DNA from 4 places in the Labrys sp. HAY1-8F genome. Region 2 is predicted to be linked to each of the others. Evidence: predicted binding sites of a transcription regulator. Region 2 holds the regulator's gene; each other region holds the start of a gene.
The links. Region 2 encodes LexA, which represses DNA repair genes until DNA is damaged. Its sites were predicted from a motif close to TGTTCNNNNTGTGTTCNG; they were not measured.

Region 1: ACR9ZN_RS11350 (2'-5' RNA ligase family protein) is a predicted target of LexA. The motif match lies at 1,292-1,309, and genes of this name have one in related genera.
Region 3: ACR9ZN_RS15265 (ImuA family protein) is a predicted target of LexA. The motif match lies at 1,287-1,304, and genes of this name have one in related genera.
Region 4: recA (recombinase RecA) is a predicted target of LexA. The motif match lies at 1,174-1,191, and genes of this name have one in related genera.

The regions. Positions count from the first base shown of each region.
Region 1 covers NZ_JBPGWZ010000002.1:500,241-503,529, reverse strand. Annotated here, with positions in the region: gene ACR9ZN_RS11365 (ArsR/SmtB family transcription factor) at 1-311, shown strand, start outside; gene ACR9ZN_RS11360 (SRPBCC family protein) at 308-775, shown strand; gene ACR9ZN_RS11355 (GFA family protein) at 791-1,204, shown strand; gene ACR9ZN_RS11350 (2'-5' RNA ligase family protein) at 1,416-1,952, shown strand; gene ACR9ZN_RS11345 (YdeI/OmpD-associated family protein) at 1,972-2,571, shown strand; gene ACR9ZN_RS11340 (APH(3') family aminoglycoside O-phosphotransferase) at 2,602-3,289, opposite strand, start outside.
Region 2 covers NZ_JBPGWZ010000002.1:5,463,869-5,467,157, reverse strand. Annotated here, with positions in the region: gene moaC (cyclic pyranopterin monophosphate synthase MoaC) at 1-366, shown strand, start outside; gene ACR9ZN_RS34345 (molybdopterin molybdotransferase MoeA) at 363-1,583, shown strand; gene lexA (transcriptional repressor LexA) at 1,696-2,412, shown strand; gene ACR9ZN_RS34335 (pentapeptide repeat-containing protein) at 2,439-3,122, shown strand; gene ACR9ZN_RS34330 (TOBE domain-containing protein) at 3,227-3,289, opposite strand, start outside.
Region 3 covers NZ_JBPGWZ010000002.1:1,344,419-1,347,707, forward strand. Annotated here, with positions in the region: gene ACR9ZN_RS15260 (SulP family inorganic anion transporter) at 1-1,166, shown strand, start outside; gene ACR9ZN_RS15265 (ImuA family protein) at 1,329-2,111, shown strand; gene ACR9ZN_RS15270 (Y-family DNA polymerase) at 2,026-3,289, shown strand, end outside.
Region 4 covers NZ_JBPGWZ010000002.1:904,631-907,919, forward strand. Annotated here, with positions in the region: gene recA (recombinase RecA) at 1-1,045, opposite strand, end outside; gene ACR9ZN_RS13255 (NAD(P)-dependent oxidoreductase) at 1,355-2,272, shown strand; gene ACR9ZN_RS13260 (porin) at 2,343-3,289, opposite strand, start outside.

The DNA of each region.
Region 1 (3,289 bases), 5.0 Mb from region 2:
TCGATGCCGTCATGCGCGCCCTTGCAGACCCCACCAGGCGGGCCGTGTTCGAGCGCATCGCCGGATCCGGCGAGATCACGGTAGCCGAGCTGACGCAGGGCAGCGGCGTGACCCAGGGTGCGATTTCCCAGCACCTCAAGGCGCTGAAACTGGCCGGCCTCGTCGCCGAACGGCCGGAAGGGCGCAAAGTCTACTATCGCGCGGAACCCGGCGGCCTCGAACCGCTGGCTGATTGGATGAGCCATTACAGCCTGTTCTGGCGCCAGCGCTTCGCCAATCTCAGAACTCTCTTGAAGGAGATCGATCCATGAATGATCTGGCCTTGAAGCCGCACACGCAGGAGATCGTCGTCGACGAGGTCTTCCCGCATGCACCCGAAACCATCTGGAAAGCGTTGACCTCGGGCGATCTGATCGCGCGCTGGATGATGGCGCCGGCCGATTTCGCAGCGATTGAAGGGCAGCGTTTCACCTTCACCACCGCGCCGGCCGGCGAATGGGACGGCGTCATCCACTGTCAGGTGCTCGACGTGCAACCGAATGAGCGGCTCGCCTATGCCTGGAGGGGCGGGCATGACAGCAATCCCGGCTATGGCTCCCGCCTCGACACGGTGGTGACCTGGACGCTGAGCGAGGCAGAAGGCGGTACGCGGGTGCGCCTCGTCCATGCCGGCTTCGTCACGCCGAAAAACGATACGGCCTACAAGAATATGAGCGATGGCTGGAAGAAGGTGCTGCGCAATCTCGGCACCGTCGTGGCCGGCAGCAAGGATTGAGGCGAGGAGGACGAGATGAGCAAGGCCTATACCGGCGGATGCGCCTGCGGGGCTGTCCGCTACGAGATCACGGCCGAACCGGTGTTCAGCAATGATTGCCAGTGCCGCGACTGCCAGCGCGAGAGCGGCACGGGCCATCAGTCCCACCTGACCTTCCCGCGGGAAGGCGTGACGCTTACCGGGGCGGGGCGGCCCTGGGACATGGTGGCCGACAGCGGCGACAGGAAGACCCGCTATTTCTGCCCTATCTGCGGATCGCCGGTCTATCTGACCTTCTCGGCCATGCCGCAATTTTTCGCGGTGCGTGCCGCGAGCCTCGATGAACCGAGCCGATACAAACCGCAGGTGGTGACCTATACCGGCGTCGGTTATGCGTGGGACTATCTCGATCCGGCTCTGCCGAAATTTGAGGGGATGCCGCCCAGGTGAGGAAGCTGGTCGATCGCTGCGCTGCGGTGATCGGCCACTATCCCGACGACGAGAACAATACCGAGTGAACGGGACGTCATTGACTGATGTTCTCTTTTTGTTCTAGGCTTGCGGTACCAAGTGAGAACGCGAGGTCACCATGCAATTGGCGTTCGACTTCTATGGCCAACTCCCCCGCGGGCCGGAACGTGGCGAGAGAATATTCTTTGCCGTGTTTCCCGATGCGGAAGATGCCGGTGCGATCGAACGATTCAGGCGCAGCTTTCTCGAAGCGACCCCTGTTCGCGGTAACATGTTGCGGACGGACCGTTTCCATGTCTCGCTTCACCATGTCGGCGACTTCAAGCGCCTGAGATCACCACGTATCTATGCAGCGGAACTGGCGGGCGATCTCGTCGGTCTACCTGCCTTCGATATCACGCTTTATGCAATCAAGAGTTTTGGTGCGATCCCGAAGCCGGGCAGGGCAATCCGTTATCCGCTCGTCCTGCTTGGCAGGGGGGCGGGACTATCGAAACTCCATGAAACACTGGGCGCGGCCATGACGAAGTTTGGCATGCGCGCCTTTCCCGATTTTACGCCTCATCTCACCCTGTCCTATGGTGAACGACCAATCGTGGAGCAACAGATCGAGCCGATCCATCTTCGGATCACGAGTTTTTGCCTGATCCACAGCAGGTTGTCGAAGACGGAATATCGGATCATCAAGCGCTGGCCCCTGATCGAATCCAGGCCGCTCCTGCATTGATTCATCTCGAGGAACCCTGATGCCGCCCGTCACCGTCGATCCCGCCAAGGTCCGTGAATTCGTCGATGACGCGAGCTTCTATGCCTGGCTCCGCGACCACCACGACAGCCAAAGCGAAGTTTGGATCAAGATCCACAAGGTGGGCTCGGGTCTCGCCTCGATCACCCCCAAGCAGGCGATCGACGTCGTGCTCTGCTGGGGTTGGATCGACGCGGTGCGCAAGGGGCTCGATGAGCGCAGCTTCCTGCAGCGCTACACGCCGCGCGGGCGCAAGAGCATCTGGAGCCGGATCAATGTCGACAATGTCGCCCGGCTGATCGCCGAAGGTCGCATGACCGTACACGGGCTGAAACAGGTCGAGGCCGCCAAGGCGGATGGCCGCTGGGACCGGGCCTATAAGAGCGGCAAGGATCTCAAAATTCCCCAGGATCTCCAGGCTGCGATCGAGGCCGAGCCGGAAGCGCTGAAGATGCTGGGTGCGCTCAGCGCACAAAACCGTTTCGCACTGGCCTTTCGCATGCACAATGTGAAGACCGAGGCAGGGCGGAGGAAGAAGATCGAGGCCTTCGTCGCCATGCTCAAGCGCGGCGAGACGATCTATCCGCAATCGAGGAAATGAGGCAGCAGCCTCCTCGTACACTGCGCCGGCTCAGAAGAACTCGTCGAGCAGCAGATAGAAGGCCATGCGGTCCGGATCCGGCGTGATGCCGTAGCGGGCGAAGAAGCGCTCGACCAGAACCTCGCCAAAATGATCGCGAATGCTGCGCGTCGCCAGCGCCAGGTCCTGGTGGCGGTCGGCAAGGCCGGCCCGGGCGCAGTCGATGAAACCGGAGAAGGCGCCACGGTACGCCAGCAGGTTTTCCAACGTCGCGTCACCATGCGTGACGACGAGGTCTTCCTGAAGCGGCCGCAGGGGCGGCAGTTCGGCGAAGACATCGGCCGCAGTCTGGCCCGCACGCTCGTCGTCGAAGTCCTCCTCGTCAACGAGGCCAGCCTTGACCCGCGCTTCGGCGAGGGCGATGCGGCTGTTGGCGCAGTGGTCGAACGGACAATCGGCAATATCGAGGGCGTGCAGGTGCCGCAGGGCATCGGCGGCGATATCGACCGCCTGCTCTGGGGTGAGATCGGTTCGAGATGACAGGACGGCGCCGGGAATGGCGCTCATCAGCAGCCAGTGCCGCCCACCATGCCGGGCCTCCGCCAGGGGCTTTGGGCAGAGTATGCCGCGTGCGCTCAGCCATTCCAGGCGCGGCCCCTCATCCGGCAATTCGCCGAGGGATGAGGGCTCCTCGGTCTTGACGAACAGATCCGGCTTGCCCGGCGCTTCGAGGCGAAAG
Region 2 (3,289 bases):
CTCGACCTCGTGTTGTCCGGCGATGCCAAGAAAGGCGATGTCCGCGCCACGGCCCGCATCGCCGGCATCATGGCAGCCAAGAAGACGCATGAGCTGATTCCGCTTTGCCATCCGCTGCTTCTCAGCAAGGTTGCCGTCGAAATCGAGCCCGACACCGCTCTGCCGGGTCTGACCGTGCGGGCGACGGCCAAGGTTGCCGGCCAGACCGGCGTGGAGATGGAAGCGCTTACCGCAGTCTCCGTGGCCTGCCTGACCATCTATGACATGGTCAAGGCCGTCGATCGGGGTATGCGCATCGAGGCGATCAGGCTCGTGGAGAAATCCGGCGGCAAATCCGGCGATTGGCATGCGGAGGAAAATCGATGAGCCTGCTTCCCGTCGCGGACGCGCTGGCCAAGGTGGTTGCCGGCGTAGCCCCGCTTCCAACCGAAACAATATCGCTGCATGCCACGCGCGGACGTGTTCTCGCTTCGGCCATCACGGCGCTGAGGACCCAGCCCGGCTTCAACGCCTCGGCCATGGACGGCTACGCGGTGCGAGCGGCAGATGCCAAGGAAGGTGCCAGCCTCGAATTGATCGGAGAATCGGCGGCGGGGCATGGCTACGCCGGACGAGTTGGCGAAAACCAGGCCGTTCGCATCTTCACGGGTGCGCCCGTGCCGGATGGCGCCGACACAGTGGTGATCCAGGAGCACACGAGCCGCGAGGGCAATCGCGTCATCGTGGAGGCGGCGGCCAGGCTCGGCCAGCATATCCGGGCCCGTGGCCTGGACTTTGCCGAAGGACGGGAGGCTTTGACATCAGGCACCGTCATCGGTCCCCGCGACATAGCGCTTGCCGCGGCCATGAATCATCCTGCCCTGCCGGTCCGCCGCCGCCCCAAAGTTGCTATTCTCGCGACCGGCGATGAATTGGTACTGCCCGGTCAAGCCATCGGCGAGAATCAGATCGTCGCCTCCAACAATTTCGCCATTCGGGCACTGGTCGAGGCCGAGGGGGGCGAAGTGCTCGACCTCGGCATCGCCAGCGACGACTTCCCGGCCCTGGAAGCTGCCGTTCGGCGGGCTCGTACCGAGAAGGCGGATGTGCTCGTCACCATCGGCGGTGCTTCGGTCGGCGATCACGATCTGATCCAGACCGCGCTCACCCGCGAAGGCATGCGGCTCGGCTTCTGGAAGATCGCCATGCGCCCGGGCAAGCCCCTGCTGCACGGGCGGCTTGGCTCAATGCATATCCTCGGCCTGCCCGGCAATCCGGTATCCTCGGTGGTCTGCGGCGTCCTCTTCCTGGTACCCTTGTTGCGTACGTTGCTGGGGCGGGCCGATGCGGGTCTGTCCCGCCGCAAGGCCGTCTTCGCCAGCGCTTGGCCAGCCAACGACGTTCGTGAAGACTATATCCGTGCCCGCTTCGTGCTTGACGACACGTCAGACATCCTCAAGGTGAAACCGCTGGCGCTGCAGGATTCGTCGCTGGTGAGTGTGATGCAGCATGCCGACTGTCTGGTTGTCCGGCCGCCCTTTGCGCCGGAAGCAAAACCAGGCGATATCTGCGAGATCATCGATCTTCGTGCGGCCGGCTATTGACGCTACCCTTAACCTGAACTTCACAGTTGCAGAACACAGTAGGAACATGTAGCACTGTTCTTGTTTTGTTTACACCTTCACCGTGATTCGCGGCCGCCACGACGGGAAAGCCATGCTGACCAAGAAACAACACGAATTGCTTCGGTTCATTCATGAGCGCCTGAAGGAACAGGGCGTGCCCCCCTCCTTCGATGAAATGAAGGAGGCGCTGGACCTGCGCTCCAAGTCCGGCATCCACCGCCTGATCATGGCTCTGGAGGAGCGCGGCTTCATCCGGCGCCTGCCAAACCGGGCACGCGCGCTCGAAGTGGTACGCCTGCCCGAATCCGCCGTGCCAGGCGGCCTGTCGCTGGCCTCTTCGCAGCGGGGCTTCCGCCCCAACGTGATCGAGGGCAATCTCGGCAAGGTCCGCCCCGTCAGGCCGGAAATGGACGAGGATGTCGGCCGGCCGGTTCTGGTCCCGGTGATGGGACGCATCGCCGCCGGTACGCCGGTCTCCGCCATCCAGACCAAGAGCCATACCATCAGCGTTACGCCGGAAATGCTGTCCTCAGGTGATCATTTCGCCCTGGAAGTGCGCGGTGATTCAATGATCGAAGCTGGTATCTTCGACAATGACACCGTGCTGATCCGCCGCCAGGACCATGCCGATACCGGCGATATCGTGGTAGCCCTGATCGACGATGAGGAAGCCACGCTGAAGCGCTTGCGCAAGCGCGGCGCCTCCATTGCGCTGGAGGCGGCCAATCCGGCTTACGAAACCCGTATTTTCGGCCCGGACAGGGTACAGATCCAGGGTAAATTGGTGGGCCTGTTCCGCCGATATTGAGAGCATGCGAATTTGGTTCGCTTGCAATGACTGGCCTTCATACAGTCAGCGGCCACGCTCTGGAACGCCGTGACGTCGAGCGGTTGCTCAAGGAGCGCGCGCCGTATTGCCTTGTCGATTGTGAACTGGAGGAATGCGATCTTTCGCGTCTCGACCTGTCCCACTGGTCGTTCGAGCGTTGCATTCTCAAAAATGCCAAGCTGGTCGGCGCCAAGCTCGCGAATACGCTATGGCGCAATTGCAAGGCGGGCGGTGCCGATTTCCGTGGCACCGACCTCGAAGATGCTGCATTCCGCACGGGTGACTACAGCAATGCCAGCTTTCGACGCGCCAAAGCAGCCTCGGCGGTTTTTACCGGCTGCAAGCTGACAGGCGCGGATCTCTCGGAAATCGCCGCATTCGGGCTCGTTTTCGAGGAGGTCTTGCTTATGTCGGCGAAACTGCCGGCCTTTTCCTTTCGCAAGTCCACGCTACGCCGCCTCGACTTCACCCAGGCCGATCTGCGCCAATGCGATTTCCGCGATGTCATCTTCGAAGAGTGCAGCCTGCGCGATGCCAATCTGGTCGATGCCCGTTTTGAAGGAGCGGATCTACGCAGTGCCGATCTCGGCGGCTTGAAGCTTGGTGACGCCCGTTATTTCAAGGGCGCCACGATCTCGAAAAACCAGGCCGGCCAATTGCTAGCCGAGCTAGGCTTGCGGATCGCCTGAAGAAGGTCTGGAGTTCGCAGGCAAATCCGCTTGATGGTCGGGTAGCCTCCGGGTGTCTTCGAACTACCATCTGTCCGAAGACCCGGCCTGGCTGACAGCGCCGATCAGTCGACCGCGATCATGACGTCGGAGGCCTTGATCACGGCATAGGCGTTCTGGCCGGGCTT
Region 3 (3,289 bases), 4.1 Mb from region 2:
TTCTCAAGCTCGGCCGGCTGATGCGCTTCGTCTCCCAGTCGGTGATGACGGGCTTCGTCAACGCCCTGGCGATCCTGATCTTCCTGGCTCAGTTGCCCGAGCTCGTACATGTGCCGGTGGCGACCTACGGCCTGATCGCCCTCGGCCTCGCCATCATCTATCTGTTTCCCTATGTCACCAGGGCCATTCCCGCGCCCTTGGTCGCGATCGCCGTGCTCACCACCATCGCCTGGGGTTTCGGACTGGACGTGCGCACGGTGGCCCATCTGGGCGAGCTTCCCTCCACTTTGCCGAGCTTCGGCCTGCCTGAGGTGCCGCTGACGCTGGAGACGCTGCGGATCCTGACACCGGTGGCGCTTACCCTGGCGGCGGTGGGCCTGCTCGAATCCCTGCTCACCGCGCAGATCGTCGACGACATGACGGATACGCCGAGCAACAAGAACCGCGAATGCGCCGGCCAGGGCATCGCCAACATGGCCTCGGCCCTGTTCGGCGGCATGGGCGGCTGCGCCATGATCGGCCAGTCGGTGATCAACGTCTCCTCCGGCGCCCGTGGCCGCCTGTCCTCGCTGGTAGCCGGCAGCTTCCTCTTGATCCTGCTGGTGGCGCTGCAGGACCTGCTCGCCATCGTGCCGGTCGCCGCCCTGACGGCGGTGATGATCATGGTCTCGATCAATACCTTCTCCTGGCGTTCGCTCCTGCAATTGCGCAGCAACCCCGTGCCCTCCTCGGTGGTGATGCTGGCAACCGTCGGCACCGTGGTGGCGACGGCCGACCTCGCCAAGGGCGTGCTGGTGGGCGTGCTCCTGTCGGGCGTGTTCTTCGCCGGCAAGGTCTCGCGCCTCAGCCGCGTGCGTTCGAGCCTCTCGGCCGACGGCAAGGAGCGCATCTATCGGGTCGAAGGGCAGATCTTCTTCGCATCGGCGGGTACCTTCAGCGATGCCGTCGACGTGCAGGAGCCCATCGAGCGCATCGTCATCGACGTCGGCGCGGCGCATTTCTGGGACATCTCGGCGGTCGGCGCGCTCGACCGCATCGTCCTCAAAGCGCGCCGCCAGGGGCGCGAGGTCGAGGTCGTCGGCCTCAACGAGGCCAGCGCGACCCTGGTGGAGCGCTTCGCCGTGCACGACAAGGAAGGCCAAGCCCGCTCTTTGCCGTCGCATTGAGGCGCGCTTCGCACGGCCTTTGAAATCGGGGGACTCTACCATCTCGTGATGGAAGAGTCCCTTTACCATGCCGGGCTCTTTTCCAGCCGGATGGAGCGTGATCGAAGACTCCGCTTGAAATGTTCTTGTTTTGTTCTAATTTGAACGAAACGGATCATAGCCATGACGATACGCGTTGCCCCTCCTGTCCTCACCGGCCAACGAACCGAGAAGCTGGCGGAATTGCGTGCTCTGCTGCCCCGGCTCGATCATGTGCATGCCGATGCCGGCGTGCTGCCTTTCGGCATCGGGGAGATCGACGCGCGCCTGCCCGGCGGCGGCCTTGCCTTGGACGGCCTGCATGAAATTGCGCCGCAAACCATTTTCGACAATGGCAGCGCGCTGGGTTTCCTCGCCTCCCGCCTGTGCCTGCGACAGGCCAAGGGGACGGTCTGGCTGGTGACCTCACCGCGCGGCATGGCCGGCCTCGGGCGGCTCCATGGCCATGGCCTCAACGCCCTCGGCCTCGATCCTGCCGGGCTCATCGTGACGACGGCCGGCGACGAGACCGAGGCCGCCTGGGCCCTGGAGGAGATCCTGCGCTCCGGCGCCGCCGCTGCGGTGGCCGCCGTGACGGGTGGCGGCATGGACGCTACCACCAGCCGCCGCCTCCAGCTCGCAGCAGCCTCCGCCCCCTGTCCCCTCTTCCTTCTGCGCCCGCCTTTGGCCACGCCTTCCCTGGCTGCGATCACCCGCTGGCGCGTCGGCGCGGCCGCCGGTCCGCGCGATCGTTTCGGCCTTCTCACCGCCTGGCGCTGGCACGTTCGGCTCGAACGCAGCCGCAACGGGCAAAGCGGATCCTGGCTCATGGAGTATGACCATGCCTCGCATCGTCTCGATCTATCTGCCACGCTGGCCGATCCAGCGCTTTCTCGTCGCCCAGAGCAACACGCCAAGGTCGCCTGATACGATAGACGGCCATTACCCCTTCGTCCTGACGGTCGATGCCGCCGGCGGCCCGCGCATTTCAGCCGCCAGCAAGCCGGCCGAGACCGAAGGCCTGGCGGCGGGCGGGCTGGTCGCCGATGCGAGAGCCAAGGTGCCGGGCCTGCAGACGCGGCCGGCCATGCCGGAGGCCGATGCCAGGGCCCTGCACCGGCTCGGCCTGTGGGCCATGCGCTATACGCCCTCCGTGGCCCTCTACCGCGAGGCCGACGGCGCCGACGGCCTGTTCCTCGACATCACCGGCGCCAGCCATCTGGCCGGCGGCGAGCAGGCCCTTCTCGCCGACATCGTCAAGCGCCTGCGCCATCTTCGCCTCGGTGCGCGCGTGGCGCTGGCCGACACACCCGGCGCAGCCTGGGCTCTCTCCCGTTTCCATCCCCAGAATGGCTGCATCCTGGCCGAGGGCAGCGATCCCGGGCCGGCTCTTGCCGATCTGCCCCTGGCAGCCCTGCGCCTTGGTAACGACCTCGTCCAGACCCTGCACCGTCTCGGCTTCACCCGCATCGGGGATCTCATCGGCAAGCCACGGGCGCCCTTCGCCGCGCGCTTCGATGCGATCCTGCTCAAGCGCTTCGACCAGGCCATGGGGCGGCGCGAGGAAGCCCTTGCTCTGATCGAACCGCCGCCGCTCTACCATCGTAGCCGCCAGCTCCTCGAGCCGGTGGTGAGCCAGGCAGCCGTGGTGCATGTCGCCACCCGCCTGATGCAGGACCTGGTTCCCGCCCTCGTCGCCGGCGGGGTGGCAGTGCGCGCTTTGCAGCTCCGCCTGTTCCGGGTCGATGGCGAGGTGCGTACCATCCATATCGGCCTTGCCGCCGCCACACGCGATCCGGCCCATATTGCCAGGCTGGTGGAGCTCGACCTGGAAAGGCTGGGCGAGACCATCGATGCCGGCTTTGGCTTCGAGACCATCAGCCTCACCGCGACCGTCACCGAGAAATTCGGCCAGCGCCAGGCTCGTCTGTCCCTGCGGGAGGGACGCCGGGATGCGCCGCCGGCCGATGCCGGCGAACGCCGGGCCGAATTGATCGACGCTCTCCGCCAGCGCCTCGGCCCCGGCAGCGTGCGCCGACTCCATCCCGTCGCCCGGCACGATCCGGCCTTCGCCGAGGAGGCGCGCGATGCCGCCGATCCTGCAC
Region 4 (3,289 bases), 4.6 Mb from region 2:
TATTGTCGAGGATACGCTCGGCAATCAGGCCGGCATTCTGGCGAATCTGGCCCTCGATCTTATCCGCCACATCCGGATTGTCCTTGAGGAACTGCTTGGCGTTCTCACGGCCCTGGCCGAGGCGCTGGCTCTCATAGCTGAACCAGGCGCCGGATTTTTCGACCACGCCGGCCTTGACGCCGAGGTCGACCAATTCGCCCACCTTCGAGATGCCTTCGCCATACATGATGTCGAATTCGATCTGCTTGAAGGGCGGCGCCACCTTGTTCTTGACGACCTTCACGCGGGTCTGGTTGCCGACCACCTCTTCCCTGTCCTTGATCGCGCCGATTCGGCGAATGTCGAGGCGGACCGAGGCATAGAATTTCAGGGCGTTGCCGCCCGTGGTGGTTTCCGGGCTGCCATACATCACGCCGATCTTCATGCGGATCTGGTTGATGAAGATGACCATCGAGTTGGAACGCCCGATCGAGGCCGTCAGCTTGCGCAGCGCCTGGCTCATCAGGCGGGCCTGCAGGCCGGGCTGCACATCGCCCATTTCGCCTTCGATTTCGGCCTTGGGCGTCAGCGCCGCCACGGAATCGATGACGATGACGTCGATCGCCCCCGAGCGCACCAGCGTGTCGCAGATTTCAAGGGCCTGTTCGCCGGTATCGGGCTGCGAGATCAGCAATTCGTCGAGATTGACGCCCAGCTTGCGGGCATAGACCGGATCGAGCGCGTGTTCGGCGTCGATGAAGGCACAAACGCCGCCTCTCCTCTGGGCCTCGGCGACGCTGTGCAGCGCCAGCGTGGTCTTGCCCGAGGATTCCGGCCCGTAGATCTCGATGACACGCCCCTTGGGCAGGCCGCCGACACCGAGCGCAATATCGAGACCAAGGGAGCCGGTGGAGATCGCCTCCACCTCCATCGTCTTGGAACCCTTGCCGAGCCGCATGATCGAGCCCTTGCCGAAAGCGCGTTCGATCTGTGATAGGGCGGCGTCGAGCGCCTTCGTCTTGTCCATGGAGCTTCCTTCGACCAAGCGCAGCTGCGTCTGACTCATATGCCCGTTTCCCTATCAAGCACGAACGGATTCGTCATCCGAACCAATCGTTTTCAACACTGGGCTTGCATCTTGTCGCAATTCAAAGCCCCGTGGCGGTATGTACCCATTTTGTTCTCATTCATGCAAGTTCTATTTTTGTTCTCATCGTTCTTATTTAACAGAAGCTGACTGCCGACCTTCGATAAATCATCATACCATTGCACCATCGGGCTTGCGCCCGAAGCCCCTCCCCGTCCACACTCACCGTCGGCAGGATGCGCCGGCAACCCGCGTCGGAAATGCGGGACAGGAAACGGGACGATTGCAATGACGAATGCGCAGGAAAGCGTCGGCTTCATCGGGGTCGGCTATATGGGCCATGGCATGGCCAAGAACATCGTGGAGAAGGGCTACGCGCTGACGGTGATGGGCCACCGCAACCGGGCGCCAGTGGAGGATCTCGTGGCCCGCGGCGCCAAGGAGGCCAAGACCCCGCGCGAGGTGGGCGCCGCTTCCAGCGTCGTCTTCCTCTGCGTCACCGGTTCGCGACAGGTGGAAGCGCTTGTACACGGTCCCGATGGGCTGAAGGCCGGCCTGAAGCCGGGATCCGTCGTCGTCGACTGCTCGACCTCCGATCCCAATTCCACCCTCGCCCTCGCGGCCGAACTCGCCGAAGCCGGCATCGATTACGCCGATGCGCCGCTCGGCCGCACGCCGAAGGAAGCCTGGGAAGGCACGCTCGATACCATGGTCGGCGCAAGCGACGCCCTGTTCGAGCGCCTCAAGCCGGTGATATCAACCTGGGCCGGACGCATCGTGCATATCGGTGGCACGGGCGACGGTCACCGCATGAAGCTGCTCAACAATTTCCTGTCGTTGGGCTATGCCGCCCTCTATGCCGAGGCCCTCGCTTTGTCGCAGAAGGTCGGCATCACACCCAAACGCTTCGACAGCGTCATCCGCGGCGGCCGCATGGATTGCGGTTTCTACCAGACCTTCTCGCGCTGGGTCCTGGAGGGCGACAAGGATGCCCACAAATTCACCATCGCCAACGCCTACAAGGATCTAAGCTATCTGGAGGCGATGGCCAGTGCGGCAGGATTGGTCAATCCGATCGGCAATGCCGTGAAGAACTCGTTCGGCGTGGCGATGGCCGCCGGCGGTGCGGAGCGCTACGTGCCGATGCTCACCGACTATATCGGCAGCCTGAACGGCACCGATCTCATCCCGGCCAATCAGAACTGACCGGCGCCGAAGACAGGAACGCCGCGCCCAGGAGAGCGCGGCGTCCATGCTTTTTCCTCTATAGGCCGGATCAGAAGGTGCGGCGCAGACGCACACCTGCACCGACAGCGTCGACCGTCTTGGTGTTCGCGCCCTCCGCGTCCTTGTTCTGGTACCAGACTTCAGCGCCGGCAATGAAGCCCTTGACGATAGTGTAGTTCACCTGGCCGCCGATGACGTAATATTTGAAATTGTCGCTGACGTTGGTCGCCACGCGCGGCGCATCGAAGTCCAGGTAACCACCAAACAGCACGGCCTGCAGTTGCTTGGTAACGTTCAGGCCAGCCTCGGCCTGCACGGCAAAGCCCTTGGCGCTGTCGAGATCATATGGCGCGCCGTTGGTCGGATAGGCATCCCAGCCCCCGATACCCAGAAGCGAGGACCCATTCGGGTTGGAAGCAGCGCCGACACCGAGATAGCGCGTCGCACCATCGGCATAACTGGCTTCGACGGCCACATAGCCGCCTTCCAGAACCGGAATGTTCACATTGCCGCCGAAGCCGATCGAGTAGCCCCATTTGTCACCGTAATTCGACACGGCGGAGCGATTCTGGTGAAGAGCGCCCATGATCTGCAGGCGGCCCCAACCGTTCTTGTTGTCGTCATAGCCGATCACGCCGACGATGTCGGGCACCTGCGAACCGCCGAGGCCACGAATGTTGGCATTGCCGGTATTGCCGAAGGTTGTGGTGTTGGCACGATGATCGCGGCCATCTTCGATCGACAGGGTGGCGTAGGCCTTGTCGAATTGAGCCGTATAGCTGATCAGGTTACGCCGGCCCTGCTCGCCGAAATAAGGGGCGAAAAACTCGGCCTGATAATTGGGATCGTAGAAGGCGTAAGGCGACCAGGCGTAACCGGCCGTCAAGCCGCCAAACTGCAGATAGGCCTGACGCACCTGGAAGGTGTCGTGCGTGGCCGCACCCGCATTCGATTCAGCCTGGAGTTCGAAGAAGGAGCGCAGCATGCCCCAGTCGG